4 regions of the Paenibacillus sp. FSL P2-0136 genome follow, and region 1 is predicted to be linked to each of the others. Evidence: predicted binding sites of a transcription regulator. Region 1 holds the regulator's gene; each other region holds the start of a gene.
The links. Region 1 encodes LexA, which represses DNA repair genes until DNA is damaged. Its sites were predicted from a motif close to CGAACATATGTTCG; they were not measured.

Region 1 (3,956 bases):
ATGATGAAGAATACATATAAGATTATGCTTTCGCTGATGCTCATCCTGGCGCTAACATGTCCGGTGGCTGGGGCGGAAGGAGCGGCTGTGCCAGCGGAGACCCAAGCTAGGCTTATGGAGCAATATGGGCTGGATGCGCCGGCTCTGCCGTTGTGGGATTGGAGCAGCGTTGATGTCGGGGGCAGTGGCATTACAGGTGGGATGCTGTTCGTCTACCGGATGATGTTGAATCCGCTGGGGGTCATGTTGCTAGAGATACTATATATTCTGTAGTAGAGGGGGAAAAGAATGAATTCGCGTTATGATACGCCAAGCCCTGTACGCAGAGTCCGCAGGAGATCGGGCGGTAAGTCGTTACTGGTTCTTATCCTTGTTCTGATTGTGATGGCGGTTACGAATCCGGGAAAGGAAGCATTCAGTGAATATTCTGTAAAGAATCTGGAAAATACGCTCGGTCAGGAAATAGGCGACGGAATTACCAAGCAGGTGGCCCAGCCTGTAATTGAGTCTTTGACCGTGAGGGATAACTACATTTTGTTTTCTGTATTCAGTGTACCGGACCTTAAGAATACCAATTTTTTTACCCGGGATGGCGGGGCCACGAAGAAGTATATCGGATTGTTCAAAATCCTGTTTATTAAGCTGTAAATATGGTTTACATATTGTTCCATGACCCGGTATAATTGAATAGATTCGAGACGGAATCTTTAATATGGTTGTGGAACAAGGAGGAACGAAGTTGAATACGGCTTATAAAGTACTGTCCAGTGATGCTGATCTATTCGCTGCCGCACTGGCACAGGTACAGGTCTACGTCGTTCAGCTGGTTGATGGCAAACCGCATGTGATTGCTGATTATGCCGGACCTGTACAGAAATGGACACCGGAGTACATTGTGCTGGCCGGAATGACTTATAGACGCGATGAATTTGAATTCCGGGTACGATTGAACAAGAAGTAAGCAGATTCGCTGCCCACTACCTGCAGCTCTAACTAACATTACTGCCGAATCACACAATCTTTGGAGCCATTCTTGGCATCTCTTATACTATCCAAGTGTAAAAGAGGTGTAAAGATGAGCCAAAGAGAACGTAACCGGATTCGCAGAGCCATTAATGTCCTGCTGACACAGCGGGCAATCCTGCTGGAGAGACTGGAAGAGATCAATGAGAATCTGCGCAGGGTGCCTAGAGGTTCGCGGGCCAGAAGAGAACTGCTGGCAGCCAGAGAATCGATCCGCGAGGCCATCCGTTTGAATACGGTGGCTATCCGTCTGTTGAGAAGTGTGCTGTAGTCTGTATCCGCTCTAATTTATATGAGTCACAGGAACCCTTGGGACGCAATCTGGCGTCTCAAGGGTTTTTGCGACGTTCCTATTCCCGGATGGTGACACGGGTACCTATGGGAACGAGGGCGGCTAGAGCCAGAACATCTGCGTTATACATTCGAATACAGCCGTGTGAGACCATGTGGCCGATGGAGGATGGGTCATTGGTTCCGTGGATGCCGTAATGCGGCTTGGACAGTCCCATCCAGAAGGCACCGAACGGACCGCCCGGATTGGGCTGTTTGTTAATGATGGTGTATTCGCCTACAGGCGAGACGGTTAACATTTTGCCGATGCCGACAGGGAAGCCTCTGGTGACAACGTCATTATCCAGCAGATACAGCATGCGCTGTGACAGATCGACGATAATTCGGTAATTGGGCATACAGATCAGCACTCCTTTGTAACAGGATATGTGCGGAGCTATGCAGCGGTTCGCAGAAAAAATGGCCAAAAAGCTGAATGCGAACAAATGTTTGTATACAGCTTTTTGGCCACCACACGAAGTAAAATGAACATAAAACAGGCTGCTTCGCATGGTGCGGAGCAGCCTGTTCTTAAGCGGGGAGTAGATTAGTGGATATCGCGGAATAATCCGATGACCCGGCCCAAAATTGTAACGCGGTTGAGGCGGAGAGGCTCGTACGCCGGATTCTCCGGCTGCAGCCTGATATGATCCCGTTCCTTGTAGAAGGTCTTGACAGTTGCTTCATCTTCTTCGGTCATCGCTACAACAATATCGCCGTTGTCGGCAGTCTGCTGCTGGCGCACGATGACATAATCCCCGTTCATAATTCCGGCATCCACCATACTGTCACCAAGGACAGATAGCATAAATACCTTGTTATCACCTACATAATGAGCAGGCAACGGGAAGTAATCCTCAATATTCTCTGTTGCTGTAATAGGAACACCAGCTGTAACCTTACCCACTACCGGGATGCGGGTAACGGTCTGGACGAATTGATGCACATTCTCTGAATCTTCCTGGCCGAGTAATTCAATGGCACGCGGTTTCGTTGGGTCACGCCGGATCAGGCCCTTCTTCTCAAGCCGGTCCAAGTGACCATGCACGGTTGAGCTGGAGGCCAGGCCGACAGCCTCGCCAATCTCGCGGACGGACGGAGGATAACCCTTGCTGCGGACTTCATTACGTATAAATTCCAGGATCGCCAGCTGACGACTAGAAATCTTTGACATCGGTATCAACCCCATATACTATGTTTGGGAAAATTATAACATAGAACTTCCGTTCGTACAAACATAAGTTCTAAAATGAGGAAAATAAGAGAACGGAAATAAAGAGAACAAATGTTCCGAAAAAACTATTGATCGAAACACATGTTCGTGTTATATTATTTTCGAAAGCAAGAACATGTGTTTGGAGGATGATAATCATGTTAAAGTATAGTACATACAACAGCATCTACAATAATGAGGATATCAAGGTGTCCGCTCCCAGTAATCCAACTGCTCATAGTTATGTAACCAAGATCAAGGACGGTATTCTTCATAGTCTCGCTGCGCTCTCATCACTATTCCGTCAGGTCAGCCTGATGAAGCTGGTCCTGGTGCTGATGCTTGTTATTTCGGGATTCACTGTGGTGGGGAATGTTTTTGCCGGTTCGGTCTCGTCGATGAAGCCGGATAAGCGGATCGTAGTCGAACGCGGGGATACCTTATGGAGTATTGCGTTAAGCAACAAGCCTGGGGACATGAAGACAGCCGTATATATAGAAGGAATAATGAAGAGTAATCATTTGGAGAACAGCGTCATTAAGGCCGGAGATATTCTGACTTTACCTTTATACTGAAGGAATGCAGCAGGCTAATGATCGACTCGGAGAGCTTTCAGGGGGTAGACCTTGACAAGCTCTTTTTCTCATGGCAAAGTTAAAATGAATTTAGAGGGAGGGAAACGTATTGAATATTGACGAATTGGTCGCACGCATCAATGAATTGGCACGCAAAGCTAAGAACGGCGGCCTGAATGAAGAGGAACTGGCTGAACGTGCCAAGCTCCGCGAGATTTACCTGGGGAATATCCGCACTAACTTTCGGGCCCAGCTTGATACCATCGAAATTGTGGACAATCCGGAGCATGAAGAAGGCAATAACGGACTTAAGCATTAGCCTGTTGCCTTTTCATAGATAATACAGGATGACTAGGGGGAACTTACATGGCCCGTTCTTGGGAAAGAATGGTTCAACGCAACACGAAGCAAATTAACCAGCAAAGAAAGAAGCAGGGGAAGGACTCCATTTACACTTCCAGCACTAAGACTGCCGCGAAAAGCATCGATATTTTCAAAGGCCGAAATATCGTATTCCCCGTTGTACTGATGCTGCTCGGTATCATGTTCTGGGTGGTCGGCTCAATTGACGAAGCCAAAGGAAGCGGGATTCTGGCCAACTGGCTGGGTGTAGTGCTGTACTTCCTGCTCGCTGCGCTGCTGTTCTTCCGCCGTCCGTTTCTTAAGGTTGAGCGTGCGCGTATCTCTACTATTAAATACAACCGCGAACGCTTCCTGGCTGCGGCGGATATTGAGAAGATCACTTTATCGCGCAGTGTAGTTACCATTAAGTATAAGGGTAAGCGCAAGCAGTGGATTTTCTCCAAGCTGATTAA
Region 2 (3,956 bases), 1.3 Mb from region 1:
ACCAGCCGCCGTTCATCTCGTGGTAAGGTCTCCAGAGTACGGGGACACCGGCGTCATTTAGCTTTTTCAGGAAAACAGCTACCTTATCGAGCTCCGCAATCATTGCCGTATACTCTGGCGTTCCCGGTGTGATGTACTTGCTGAAATTAGCTTCGCTGAGGCTCATGGAGACATTCGTCCAGGCTGGAGCGCTGCCCGGCAGGTTGGCATGATAGGTCATCGCTACGATGCCCCCGGCCTTATGCCAACGGATCGCACTGTCGGTTACGCCCTGCCGCTGGCTGCTGATGAGCTTCTCCGTCTGGTTGCTGATCGGTCCCATCTCATAGCCGTGCAGTCCGGCATAGCTGCCAGCCGTATTCTTCAGCTTGTTGTTGATATCATCCGGGCTCTCCAGGTAATCATGCTGACCGCTGATCATTCCCTGGCCCTGCAGCCAGTACAGCGTCTCCAGCAGCTTCCGTGCGGGCGCCCCCAGCTCCGCGTCAGCGGGAGACATCTGTATTTTGCGAAAAGCCGCTTGCCACTGCACATCACCTATCAGCCGCGAGGCTGAATCCAGCAGGTCCCTGAGGTTGCGCTGTTCCACATTTTCCACCATCCTTTTCCTTGTGTTTGTACATATTATGACGAATTGTGGAACTTCAGCACGGCAAATGCACAGAATTCGGACTGTCGCAATCCGGTATTCTTACGCTATACTATTCAGGGCACAGGCATTATACCCATACCCACTTACAAAGGAGCAGATATGAAAGCCAAAAAATCCATCATCAGTCTCATCATTATCGCCCTGCTCAGTCTTGCCGCCTACCTGCTGGAGGAGAACGGGCAATGGCTGCCGCAGACCCCTTCTGCGAATCCTTCGGAGGTCGTGAAGCTGAAGTTCCCGGCAGACCGCTACCCGGAGACCGCGAGGCACATCCAGAAGGCCATCCGTAAGGGAGAGTCGGCCATCTGCACGATCAACCGCAAGGAGGCGGAAGAGAACCGCAAGGCTTCTCTGAAGGGAGTCCCCACGAAGAAAGGCTATGACCGGGACGAATGGCCGATGGCCATGTGTGATGAAGGCGGAGCCGGGGCGCATATTGAGTACATAACACCCAGTGATAACCGCGGAGCGGGAAGCTGGGTAGGCAATCAGCTGGAGGCGTTCGCAGACGGTACGCGTGTGGAGTTTATTTTCAAATAAGCCGGCCTGTGGGGGATGTTGTTCAATTTCACTGCGATAAAGCGTAGAATGAAATGGGATAATATAACTTAGATGGAGAGCCGGAAGTGTTCTATATCTGTTATCGGGGCAAACGGCTGTACGGCCCTATGTCCGAAGCTGAAGCCTTACAGGAATGGTTCGCGCTTGCAGGAACAGTCAAGGAGCTCTATATCATTGAAACCGATGCAGCTACAGGCAGAATCAAACGCCAGATCGGGCCAACGGTCCGTGCTCATAAGAAGAAAAAGAAATAGCCCTATCCGGCACAGGCCGGACAGGGCTACACTGGCTATAGGCGGTTCTAGAACAAACAGGCTTTAGTGATGATAACCAGCAGAATGAACAGAACCAGAATGGCACCTGTCGAAGTCCAAGGGCTTACTACCGGAACGATTGGAGGTCCCTGATTCACTCCACCTACGTTATTTCCACAACCGCAACCATACTCTGCTCCCATAATTAATTCCTCCTCTTGAATATTGAATACAGCACAGAATATGTGGAATTCCGCCCCGTTGCATGGGCCAATTGGCAAAGAAATGCCTTTCACCTAACGGACAGGCGTCCAGTAGTCGATATAGAGTATGAAGCAATAGCTTCACAACAAATGAAGGGAGGAATGCCGGATGGATATTGCTGCATTATCCGTAGTGATGAGCCAGTCATCCTTACAGCAGGCCGCAGGGCTGCAGGTGATGAGCCTTGCCAAGGAGCAGGCGCAGAGCAGCGCCCAGGATATGGTTCAGATGCTGAGTCAGGCCACGCACCCCACCTTGGGAAAAACACTTGATATTCGGGCGTAATTCCTTTATGCTTACATACATAGGAACACCCGTTCCATATTTCAGCCGTTGAAGAGTACGTGCTGAACTGCTGCTTAGCCCTTAAGGGCTTTTCTTTTGGCCAATAACACGAACATACGATCTTATATATGGGGTGATTGATTATGCAAGGCTATTATCAGATGACCGCTTTGGAGAAATGGACAGAGGATCTATACCAGCGCATTGGCGTCCGCAAGCCGGCCGATATCTCCATTGATTACATAGCGAAGCAGCTCAATATCTGGGTACACTATCTGGATGTCAGAAGCAAGGCGATTGAGGCTGCGGCCGGAATGTACAGTATGTTCATCGACAACCGCCTCCCTCCCGAGCTGCAGCGGCTGGAATTCCTCCACGAGCTCTGTCATCTGCTGCGGCATGCCGGCAAGTCTACGCTTATGCCCGGAGTGTTCACGCAGGCGCAGAGAGATGAATCCGACCGGTTCATTCTGTATGCCTCCATGCCCTATAGTATGATTTCCGCGAATACGCTGCCCGAGCTTCGTGAGGATGCCGTTGCCGAGCTGGCTGTAGCGTTCCAGGTTCCCGTTCCCCTCGCGCTGCAGCGGATCGACCAGATCCAGAGACGGATTTTCCAGGGGCAATTAATGGCTGTTATGGAACGTAACGAAGACAGAAATATCATCCACAGACATATTCGCTAAGCGCTGCGGGGATAATACGCTATAGACCCGGAGGGCGGAGATTCCCCTCTATAACAGGGTTAGATTCTACTGTAAAGGGGATCAAGATCAACGTGGAAGCCTTGAAAGTCATTCAATTATTGCTGACTCACCCTGAATATAGCGTGGATGCCGTTCATCCTGAAATTCCGGATTTTGTGGGTATCGAGACGATTGAAGTGGACCACGTTACCCAGACCTTCTCCATCCTGCTGCAGGAGCCTAAGGAATACGGCTGAAAGCAGGATTTTACAGTATAACAATTACATAGAACAGCCCCGCTAACACGAACCGGTACAGCGCGAACCACTCCAGGCGGAGCCGCTTAATCAGCTTGATGAACGTGACTACAGCAATCATGGCTACCAGGAAGGACGTCACGAACCCGATTAGCATCAGGGTCAGCGTATCTGAACTGAGTAGATCCCTGCTGTCATACAGGTCCAGGAGGCTTGCTCCGAACATCACCGGCACGGAGATCAGGAAGGTGAAGTCCGCAGCGGCTTTCTGGCTGGTTCCCAGCAGCAGACCGCCTGAGATCGTTGAACCGGATCTTGAGAAGCCGGGCCACAGCGCCAGACACTGGAACAGCCCGATGCCGAAGGCTTGCTTGTAGTTTATCCCGTCTACCGTCTCTGACGTTACGGATCTCCTGCTGCGTGCAGCGAAGATCATCAATAGGCCACCGGCAATCAGACCAATTAAGACCGGCTTGGGGCCGAATAACTGGCTCTTGATCGTGTCTTTGAAGAGCAGATACACCACTAGTGCCGGAACCATAGCCAGGAGCATGTGGATGGCGTTCAGCCCCTTGCTCTTGGAGAAATCCAGCTTCAGCATATTCATCCCGATGTTCACATACTTCTTCCAATACAGCAACAGCACGGCCATTACCGCACCTAGCTGGATCACGATTTTGAAGGTAACGGCAGCCTCCCCCTCGAACTCCAGCAAATCCCCTGCCAGGATAAGGTGCCCGGTAGACGAGACCGGCAAGAATTCAGTCAACCCCTCAATAATCCCTAATATAATTGCTTTGATAGCTTCAGTCACTGGTGAATAGCCCCTCTCGGAAGTGAATAAATATATTTCCAGTATAAGAGGCTTAGATGGAATTCCCCATCGAATGAGCTAACAATATGGGAGTTAGTGTGACATAAATGTCATGTGGTTTATTGTGATCAGAACAAAAAAGCCACCAAGCTACTGGTGGCAAAATTTCATTATGCTCTATTC
Region 3 (3,956 bases), 1.3 Mb from region 1:
GCTCGTCTTACCGAATCGGATCTGGTCAGATCCGTTCTGCCCTGCGCTGCTCAGACTAGTGGCGATCACGCTCACCGGTTCTGCTGCGCATGCCGGCCAGACCTAGGAGGCCGACGAGACCGAGCCAGCCCCAGTTGGAGCCGTTTCGGGTGTTGCTTGTGGTGGTTGTGCTCTGTGCCCGGTAGCGGCCCGTTGTGTTATTGTTGGACAGCGGGGAGACGGAGCTGTTGTCGCCGGTACGGATTTTGTCCTTCATGATGGATTCGGTCTTGTGCATCGAATCTCTGGTCTCATTCATCATGGTATTGCCCCGGCTGTCCATCATACGGTCATCCAGATTGCCCATATTTCCCATGTTGCCCATTCGGCCGTCAGTCGTTGTGCTGTGCATGCCCGGAGCGGTTGTGCTCATAACGCCCGGAGTCGTAGTTGTCATACCGCCCGGCGCTGCTGCGGAGATGTCACCTGCTCCGAGCAGACTCATGGACAGGACCGTACCGCAGGCAAGACTTGTGATCAGCTTGTTCAAAATGTTGTGCCCCCTTCATGGATGTGGTTAATCGCTGATAATTTCCCCATCCGGGACAGCATCTATGCAGAGAAGTTATTCCTTCACAATGTTCACGGTCTTGCTGGACGCATTATACGTGACCTTGGCTCCAAGTGCTTCCGCAATCGCTCGTACAGGCGCATAGGTTACCGCATCGTCCATGACGCCGGTCGTCAGCTTCTTTCCATTGAGCGTAATATTTACCGGGATATCCTTGTTCACCTCTGGCTCACCTCCGGTTATACGGCTTAGTGCGGCTGCACTCTGCTGGGCAGTAGGCCGTCTGCCCGCTTTCAGGTCCTGGATGCTAAGGCCGAAGCTCATCTGCAGATGAGCGTAATCCTTGAAGGAGGTCCAGTCCCCGCCCCATTCGAATCCCAGCTTCTTCCCCTCCTGCACCACCTCTTGCCAGTCTGCCACCTTGTCGCCATCCCCGTCACGTTTCATATCCCAGGACACATTCCTGCCATCCGGCAGGAGCAGCGCAAAATCTATTGCCAGTCCGTAATTATGGTAGCTGTCGCCTCCCCGGGCATTCGTTACAATGTCGCCCTTCTTGGTTCGCCCTTGAGCATATAGCTCATTCTGCTGCGCTATCGTGCGCATGCCCTGCGTAATGAGGATTGGTACCCCCCGGTTATAGCTCCGTCTAATCAGCTCGTTCGCCCCAGCCAGTACGGCCGGATGCAGCTTCGCCAGCCTTGCGGCGGATTTCTGCTTGACCTGCTCCAAAGTAAGCATCTACTCACCCCCTGGTATAGTAAATGCCCGCTTAGGCCGGATTGCTTGCACAAATGACCGTTTTTTCACAAAATAAGCTGTGCAGCGTCCTATCTCCCCGGATGAACTATGCGCCTACAGGCCAGAATAAGAATGCAGACCGCAAGTCAGGTCATTCTAACGGAAAGGGGGATGAACATGGAGATACACAGCGACAGCTACAGAATAGCCCCGCTTAGCGACCAGGAGGATGTGGTGGAGGTAATCCGCCAGGCGGAATCGGAGATTGCCCGGATGACCGGGAACCCGGAAGTCACGCTGATTGCCTATGAGAAGACGGATGGACACCGCAGCAAGTAAATGAGGCGTGCCCGTGCTGATCCCAGGCAAAGAGCTTACCTTTTAGACAATATAAGCCTCCACAATGTCATCTACAAGCAGCCACTTCCATTCCTCCGCCCACTGCAGCTTGAATTCCCGCGAGTGGGTGTGAATGGAGGTCACGAACCCGCTCAGCTTCACCTGCTCCTGAGGATCATACAGCACCAGCGTTACCCGCACATGACTCCGCAGCGATAAGGCCAGCGTATGCTCAATCTCCTCCAGCTTCTGCTCATCCAGAACCGGCCTCAGGCTATGCCAGGTCTCCCGTTCGTCCCTCCTGATCCCGCCCTTATGCTCCGTCAACATGCTTCGGCTGCTCTCCCGCAGACCGCCCGCTTCAAGCTTCTTGCCCATTGCTATTCCCCCACTCTGATGTTTATAACCCGGACTACATCATCTTTCCGCTCATAAACCGAACGTATGTTTGTATTATATCCGCGATTCAGCTTGTTAAGCAAGCAGAAATTAATGTCAGGCCAAGGACGCAGAAGGAGGGCTTTAACTGATCATTACAAAGGGTTGAGCTAGCACCACACCTGCATTGAAACAGCCATACTGTGGTTCTAGTAATTTCGCTAATCTGATGCCATCATTAGGGGAAAGGGGTAGAAAGGACGGAGATGATATTTATGATTAGAGCAGCAAATGTGGAGGATCGAGAGGGTATTTCCAGACTATTGACGCAGTTAGGTTATCCGGATACCGAGCTTTATATGAAAGAGAATATAGAAAGACTTCTTGCTGACCCCAATAAGGAGTTAATGGTCTATGAAGCGGAAGGAGGTGTTATCGCCTGTCTTTCCCTGCATTATATCCCGCAACTGGGCATGAGAGGAGATATCGCCTCCATTAGTTATCTGGTTGTGGACTCCTCAGCTAGAAGTAAGGGAATTGGACAGGAATTAGTGGAATCCGCTTCAGCTTCCGCCACCCGAAGAGGATGTGCCAGTATCCAGGTTCATTGCCATGCCAGAAGAATAGCGGCTCATACATTTTATGAAAGACAAGGTTTCAGGGAAGCCCCTAAGTACTTCTCAAAAAGATTGGACCAATAATTCAATCGGCAGCAAAAAGACGCCTACAGTAATGCTGTACAGCGTCTTCATCTGAATCCTTTGGCTTATAACAAGTCTTGTCTCTGCTTATTTCACTGACGAAGTCCCTGCGCTTCCAGCACCCGGTTCCTGCTTGGCATCTGTGCCTGCATCTGATACGGTTCCTGGTACGGCTTGCTCCGGTTCAATCAGTCCGGCGGCTTCTCTGGCTTCATTCAGCTTGGAGATGCCGTAGAGCATCGCTATGTCCGCCTGCTCATTCATCGTGTTGAATTCCTCAGCGGTCACATCGGGCGATACTGCGCCCTTGGAAGCCTTCTCCTTGATCTGATAGGCACTCTGGAAAGCGATCACCGAATCTCTAAGCAGCTTCTCGATCGTATCCGGCAGGCCACCCGCAATCTTGATATCGTTCACATGATCTGCAAGCTGAGATGCGGTATCCTGGAAGCTGTCCACAGCCTTCTCGAATTCTTTGTCTGTCGCTTGTCCGGTGGAATAAGAGGTTAGCGTGGTGTTGAAGTTCTCTAGCGAGGATTTGCCCATTTCGTCGAATTTCGACATTTCATTGTAAAAGTTCTGTACCGTCTCCTGTACCTCTTCCGGGGACGCCGGTTCAGCACTGTTATTGCCGCAGGCACTGAGTATCATGACGGCCACTAGCAGTCCTGCAAGTAAAGCTTGTCTCATAGTTAATATCCCTCCACTTAACAGAATAATATCGATTTTTGTTAAGTGCAAATGAAATTAATGTAAAATTCGGCGTAATGAAACATATGTCAGCGGTTAAGCGTATTCATAGGGAGAAACGGCGGTCCATAACCCGTTGATGACTGGCAATTCCTGTTATACTATAATGAATTCATCTGTTCAAGGAGAGGAAGATTATCATGGCTTATTGCACAGCATGTGGTGCGGAATACAAGGAAGGTGCCAAATTCTGCGGGGAATGCGGGGCAGGTACAGAAGAGGCCGGTTCTCCGGCAGCAGCACGCCGTCCGGCGGCTGGCCATAGCTCCGGTCCCGAAAAAGAATTATGGCAGGGCAAGCCTGCCGGCATCTCCGACCGTCTCAAGGGGCTGATCGGACTGAATACCACCAAGTATACGATTACGTCCCAGCGGATTATGGTGAAGAGCGGACTGATCGGCAAGGATGTCGAAGAAATCGAGCTGCTGCGGGTCAATGATTTCTCTGTCACTCAGTCGGTTATGCAGCGTATGCTGGGCATCGGGACGCTGATCATT
Region 4 (3,956 bases), 140 kb from region 1:
CAATCCGCTGCTCCGCCCACTGTTTGGCGTACAAGGGATCATCAAGCAGACGTTCCTCCTGCAGGCGGAGCAGAACTTCGGCAATAACAGTCTCCCCTATTTCCTTCTCCCTTAAACGGCGGGCCATCTCCTGTGCGGTTCTGGGTTTGCGCTCCAGATACCTAAGCCCCTCCACATACCCCCGCTGGCGCTCGTCTGCGGCAACGATATCCTCCAGATCCGCTTTTACAAAAGCACTCCCGGTAATCATCCGGTATTTGATCATGACATCTTCATGAACAGTCATGTTGTAGTCTCCGAAATGGATTAGATAACGATAATTAGACTTCTTAAGCCGCTCTACCTTTGTAATTACCAGCTCTTGATCTGCCGGGAAATCCGCCAGCACCTGCTGCTCATCCTGTTCCTCGAATTCCTCATCCAATTGGATAACCATCCTGCCAATCACCTACTTAAGCTGAAATATTTACGAAAAGGCACCCTGTTATATCTTCACAGGGCGCCTATCCATCTTGACTTCATTATTCAATTAGAAGTAGAGGAGTACTTAATTACTCAATCTCAAGCAGCAGCTTCTCTTCTTCCTCTTGCTCCGCAGCCACAGCCGCTTCAGATGGTGGCTCTACCAGAGTCGTGAGATTACTTGCCTCACGGATCTTGTTCTCGATCAGCAGAGCAATATCCTGATGTTCCTTCAGGAACTGCTTGGAATTCTCCCGTCCTTGACCCAGACGTTCGCCTTCATAGGAATACCAGGCACCGCTCTTGTTGACAATATCCATCTCCGTACCGATATCCACAAGGCTTCCCTCTCTGGAGATTCCTTCGCCGTACATGATATCTACATCCGCTTGCTTGAACGGAGGCGCTACCTTGTTCTTCACAACCTTGATCTTCGTGCGGTTACCCACGACATCGTTACCCATCTTGATACTCTCTACCCGGCGCACATCCAGACGGACAGAGGAATAGAACTTCAGAGCGCGCCCACCCGGAGTGGTCTCAGGGTTACCGAACATTACGCCGATCTTCTCACGAAGCTGGTTAATGAAGATCGCAATAGTGTTGGATTTGTTAATGGCACCAGACAGCTTCCGCAAGGCCTGGGACATCAGACGGGCCTGCAAGCCTACGTGGGAATCACCCATGTCGCCTTCAATTTCTGCCTTCGGCACAAGTGCTGCTACAGAGTCAACTACAATGATGTCTACTGCTCCGCTGCGTACAAGCGCTTCAGCGATTTCCAGGGCCTGTTCACCCGTATCAGGCTGGGACAGCAGCAGTTCATCAATGTTAACGCCAAGCGCCTTGGCATACTTGGGATCAAGCGCATGCTCAGCATCGATGAAGGCAGCTTGTCCGCCCTGCTTCTGTACTTCAGCGATCGCATGAAGTGCAACCGTCGTCTTACCGGAAGATTCCGGTCCATATACTTCAATAATACGTCCTTTGGGAAGTCCGCCAATACCTAGTGCAATATCAAGTGCCAAAGATCCGCTAGGTACAACTTCCACTTTCATGTGAGTGGATTCTCCCAGTTTCATTACCGAACCTTTACCGAATTGTTTTTCTATTTGACGAAGCGCCATATCAAGCGCTGCACGACGATCTGACAATCAGACCACTTCCTTCACTGTTTATAGTATTATAATAACGTGTTTTGAAGGGCTTGCCAAGTCTTTTTTAGAACATACATTCGTTTTTTTTGCTCCCGGGGATAATACTCCCTTTTATTGTAAGATACATGCCTCCTTCCGGATGCAAAACTCAGCAGGTGCTTCTCTTCCGCTTCTTACGTTAATAGGAACAGCCAAAGGATAATTTGTTATACCTAATATAAAACAAAAAACCGCAGCATGATCGCTCAAGCCACGGTTCTTCCGTATACATGAATTATATACCGGCCCGTACAGTTATTGCAAGGCCGAGCCTTCCAGCGGAGTAGCAACCTTGCGTTCTTCCAGGCGGCGCCACAACCGGTACAGCAGCGCCTTGACGGTGCGCAGCCGGATGTTCTCACGGGTGCCCTTCAGATTCAGCTCATATACCTCTGTCTTGCAGCCCCGCTCAGCCAGTCCTACGAACACAAGACCCACCGGCTTGCGCTCGGAATATCCCGGTCCGGCTACACCGGTAACCGATAAGCCGAAGTCCGTGTCACCGATCATACGCACCTGCTCAGCCAGTACCTCCGCAACCTCGCGGCTCACCGCTCCCGGGGCATCCGGACCTTCAAGCATGGCGGAAGGCACATTCAGCAGTTTCTTCTTAATATCATTGGAATAACACACGATCCCTCCGGCAAACATGGAGGCGCTGCCCGGAATATTCGTAATGCTCTCCATCAGCAGACCGCCTGTACAACTCTCGGCAGCACTTAGAGTGAGTCCCGCATCCGCCATCCAGTCCACAATCAGCTGCTCCAGCGGCACATCGATGTTGGCATACAGATTCTCCGGCAGAATGTCCGCAATCGTCTTCTCCAGAGCATCGAGCTTGACCATAGCTTCCCGCTCGGACGGCGCCTTGGTGGAGATGCGCACGGTCACTTCGCCTTCCTTGGCATACGGGGCAATCGTTGGATCGCTCTGGCTGCGGATCAGCTCAATCAGCTTGTCCTCCAGCAGCGACTCGCCAATCCCGGCGAACTTCAGCATCTTCGAGTAGAGCGGCATTTCACCAGTAAGTGCATGCTGCTGAAGCCATGGCTTGGCCTTATCCGTGAACATCGGCTTCATCTCCCGGGGCGGGCCGGGCAGCACGATATAATATTTGTCCTCTTCTGCAAAAGCAATCCCTACCGCAAGGCCGGTATCATTGGACAGAGGAGTCGTCCCTTCAATGACAAGCGCCTGCTTGCGGTTATTCTCAGTCATTACAATCTTGCGGTCATCGAAGAAGCGCTGCACATGATCCATGGCTAGCTGGTCGATGTGCAGGGTCCGGCCAAGCGCCGCAGCCAGCGCATCCTTGGTCAGATCATCCTCGGTCGGACCAATGCCGCCCGTGAACAATATAACATCCGCCCGGCTCTGAGCAATCCGGATCGCTTCCAGAAGGCGGTTTTTGTTATCTCCCACAACGGTCTGAAAATAAACGTCAATGCCTAATGCAGCCAGCTCGACTGAAAGAAACTGGGCATTGCTGTTCACGATTTGTCCAAGTAAAAGTTCTGTTCCAACGGCAATAATCTCTGCTTTCATAGCTGACGTTCTCCTCCTGATTGTAGGTATCCTGCAAGGTTAAGCCTGTTCCAGCCTCTCAGGCTTTGTTCAAATCCAGCAGATCCTTATTCTTCACGAAATAATCAATGCCAGAGTAAATGGTAATGATGGCTGCCGCCCAGATGGCAATGTCATCCACAGGGATGCTGACGAACTGGAACGGGAAATTGTTAAGCAGCAGCAGGGAAATAGCAACAATCTGAATCACTGTTTTTACCTTTCCCCATTTGCTTGCAGCCACTACCTTCCCTTCCAGCAGTGCCACCTGGCGCAGGCCGGTCACGGCAAACTCGCGGCTGATGATGACAATGGCAATCCAGGAATCGCATCTTCCCAGCTCGACCAGCGAGATCAGCACGGCCGAGACCAGCAGCTTATCCGCAAGCGGATCGAGCAGCTTGCCCAGATTGGTGACCATGTTATATTTTCTGGCTATGTAACCGTCAATTCCATCGGTACTGGCTGCCAGCAGAAAAATAACTGCCGCGACCAAGTGATTAATTGAAAGCTGAAAGGAGCCCCAATGTATCGGTTCCGGATAGAAGCTGAAGTCCACCAGCAGAAAAAACATCATGATTGGGATAAGGCAAATACGTGCTAATGTGATGCGGTTGGGTAAATTCACTGAAGTTTCCTCCCCTAGTCCATACGAATCCGGTATTCCAGCATTTTCTTCAAAACTGCTTAGCTAGTATATTATAGCCATAAATAAGTGTCAAAAAAACATGAAGC

Region 2: the regulator LexA is predicted to act here: its motif matches at 2,126-2,139, upstream of NYE26_RS22000 (ImmA/IrrE family metallo-endopeptidase).
Region 3: the regulator LexA is predicted to act here: its motif matches at 2,068-2,081, upstream of NYE26_RS21955 (YolD-like family protein).
Region 4: the regulator LexA is predicted to act here: its motif matches at 1,686-1,699, upstream of recA (recombinase RecA).

The regions. Positions count from the first base shown of each region.
Region 1 is NZ_CP150244.1:3,922,086-3,926,041, reverse strand. It holds gene NYE26_RS16445 (hypothetical protein) at 1-273, shown strand; gene NYE26_RS16440 (hypothetical protein) at 289-648, shown strand; gene NYE26_RS16435 (hypothetical protein) at 740-961, shown strand; gene NYE26_RS16430 (hypothetical protein) at 1,076-1,294, shown strand; gene NYE26_RS16425 (L,D-transpeptidase) at 1,374-1,712, opposite strand; gene lexA (transcriptional repressor LexA) at 1,901-2,527, opposite strand; gene NYE26_RS16415 (LysM peptidoglycan-binding domain-containing protein) at 2,725-3,141, shown strand; gene NYE26_RS16410 (DUF896 domain-containing protein) at 3,251-3,460, shown strand; gene NYE26_RS16405 (hypothetical protein) at 3,508-3,956, shown strand, end outside.
Region 2 is NZ_CP150244.1:5,187,319-5,191,274, forward strand. It holds gene NYE26_RS21975 (glycosyl hydrolase) at 1-589, opposite strand, end outside; gene NYE26_RS21980 (NucA/NucB deoxyribonuclease domain-containing protein) at 752-1,192, shown strand; gene NYE26_RS21985 (hypothetical protein) at 1,279-1,467, shown strand; gene NYE26_RS21990 (hypothetical protein) at 1,515-1,670, opposite strand; gene NYE26_RS21995 (YjfB family protein) at 1,840-2,016, shown strand; gene NYE26_RS22000 (ImmA/IrrE family metallo-endopeptidase) at 2,178-2,702, shown strand; gene NYE26_RS22005 (hypothetical protein) at 2,795-2,959, shown strand; gene NYE26_RS22010 (undecaprenyl-diphosphate phosphatase) at 2,970-3,773, opposite strand.
Region 3 is NZ_CP150244.1:5,182,324-5,186,279, forward strand. It holds gene NYE26_RS21940 (WGxxGxxG family protein) at 56-529, opposite strand; gene NYE26_RS21945 (M15 family metallopeptidase) at 605-1,291, opposite strand; gene NYE26_RS21950 (hypothetical protein) at 1,469-1,630, shown strand; gene NYE26_RS21955 (YolD-like family protein) at 1,673-2,008, opposite strand; gene NYE26_RS21960 (GNAT family N-acetyltransferase) at 2,284-2,709, shown strand; gene NYE26_RS21965 (hypothetical protein) at 2,797-3,399, opposite strand; gene NYE26_RS21970 (PH domain-containing protein) at 3,600-3,956, shown strand, end outside.
Region 4 is NZ_CP150244.1:4,058,945-4,062,900, forward strand. It holds gene NYE26_RS17045 (RecX family transcriptional regulator) at 1-436, opposite strand, end outside; gene recA (recombinase RecA) at 552-1,616, opposite strand; gene NYE26_RS17055 (competence/damage-inducible protein A) at 1,914-3,203, opposite strand; gene pgsA (CDP-diacylglycerol--glycerol-3-phosphate 3-phosphatidyltransferase) at 3,262-3,849, opposite strand.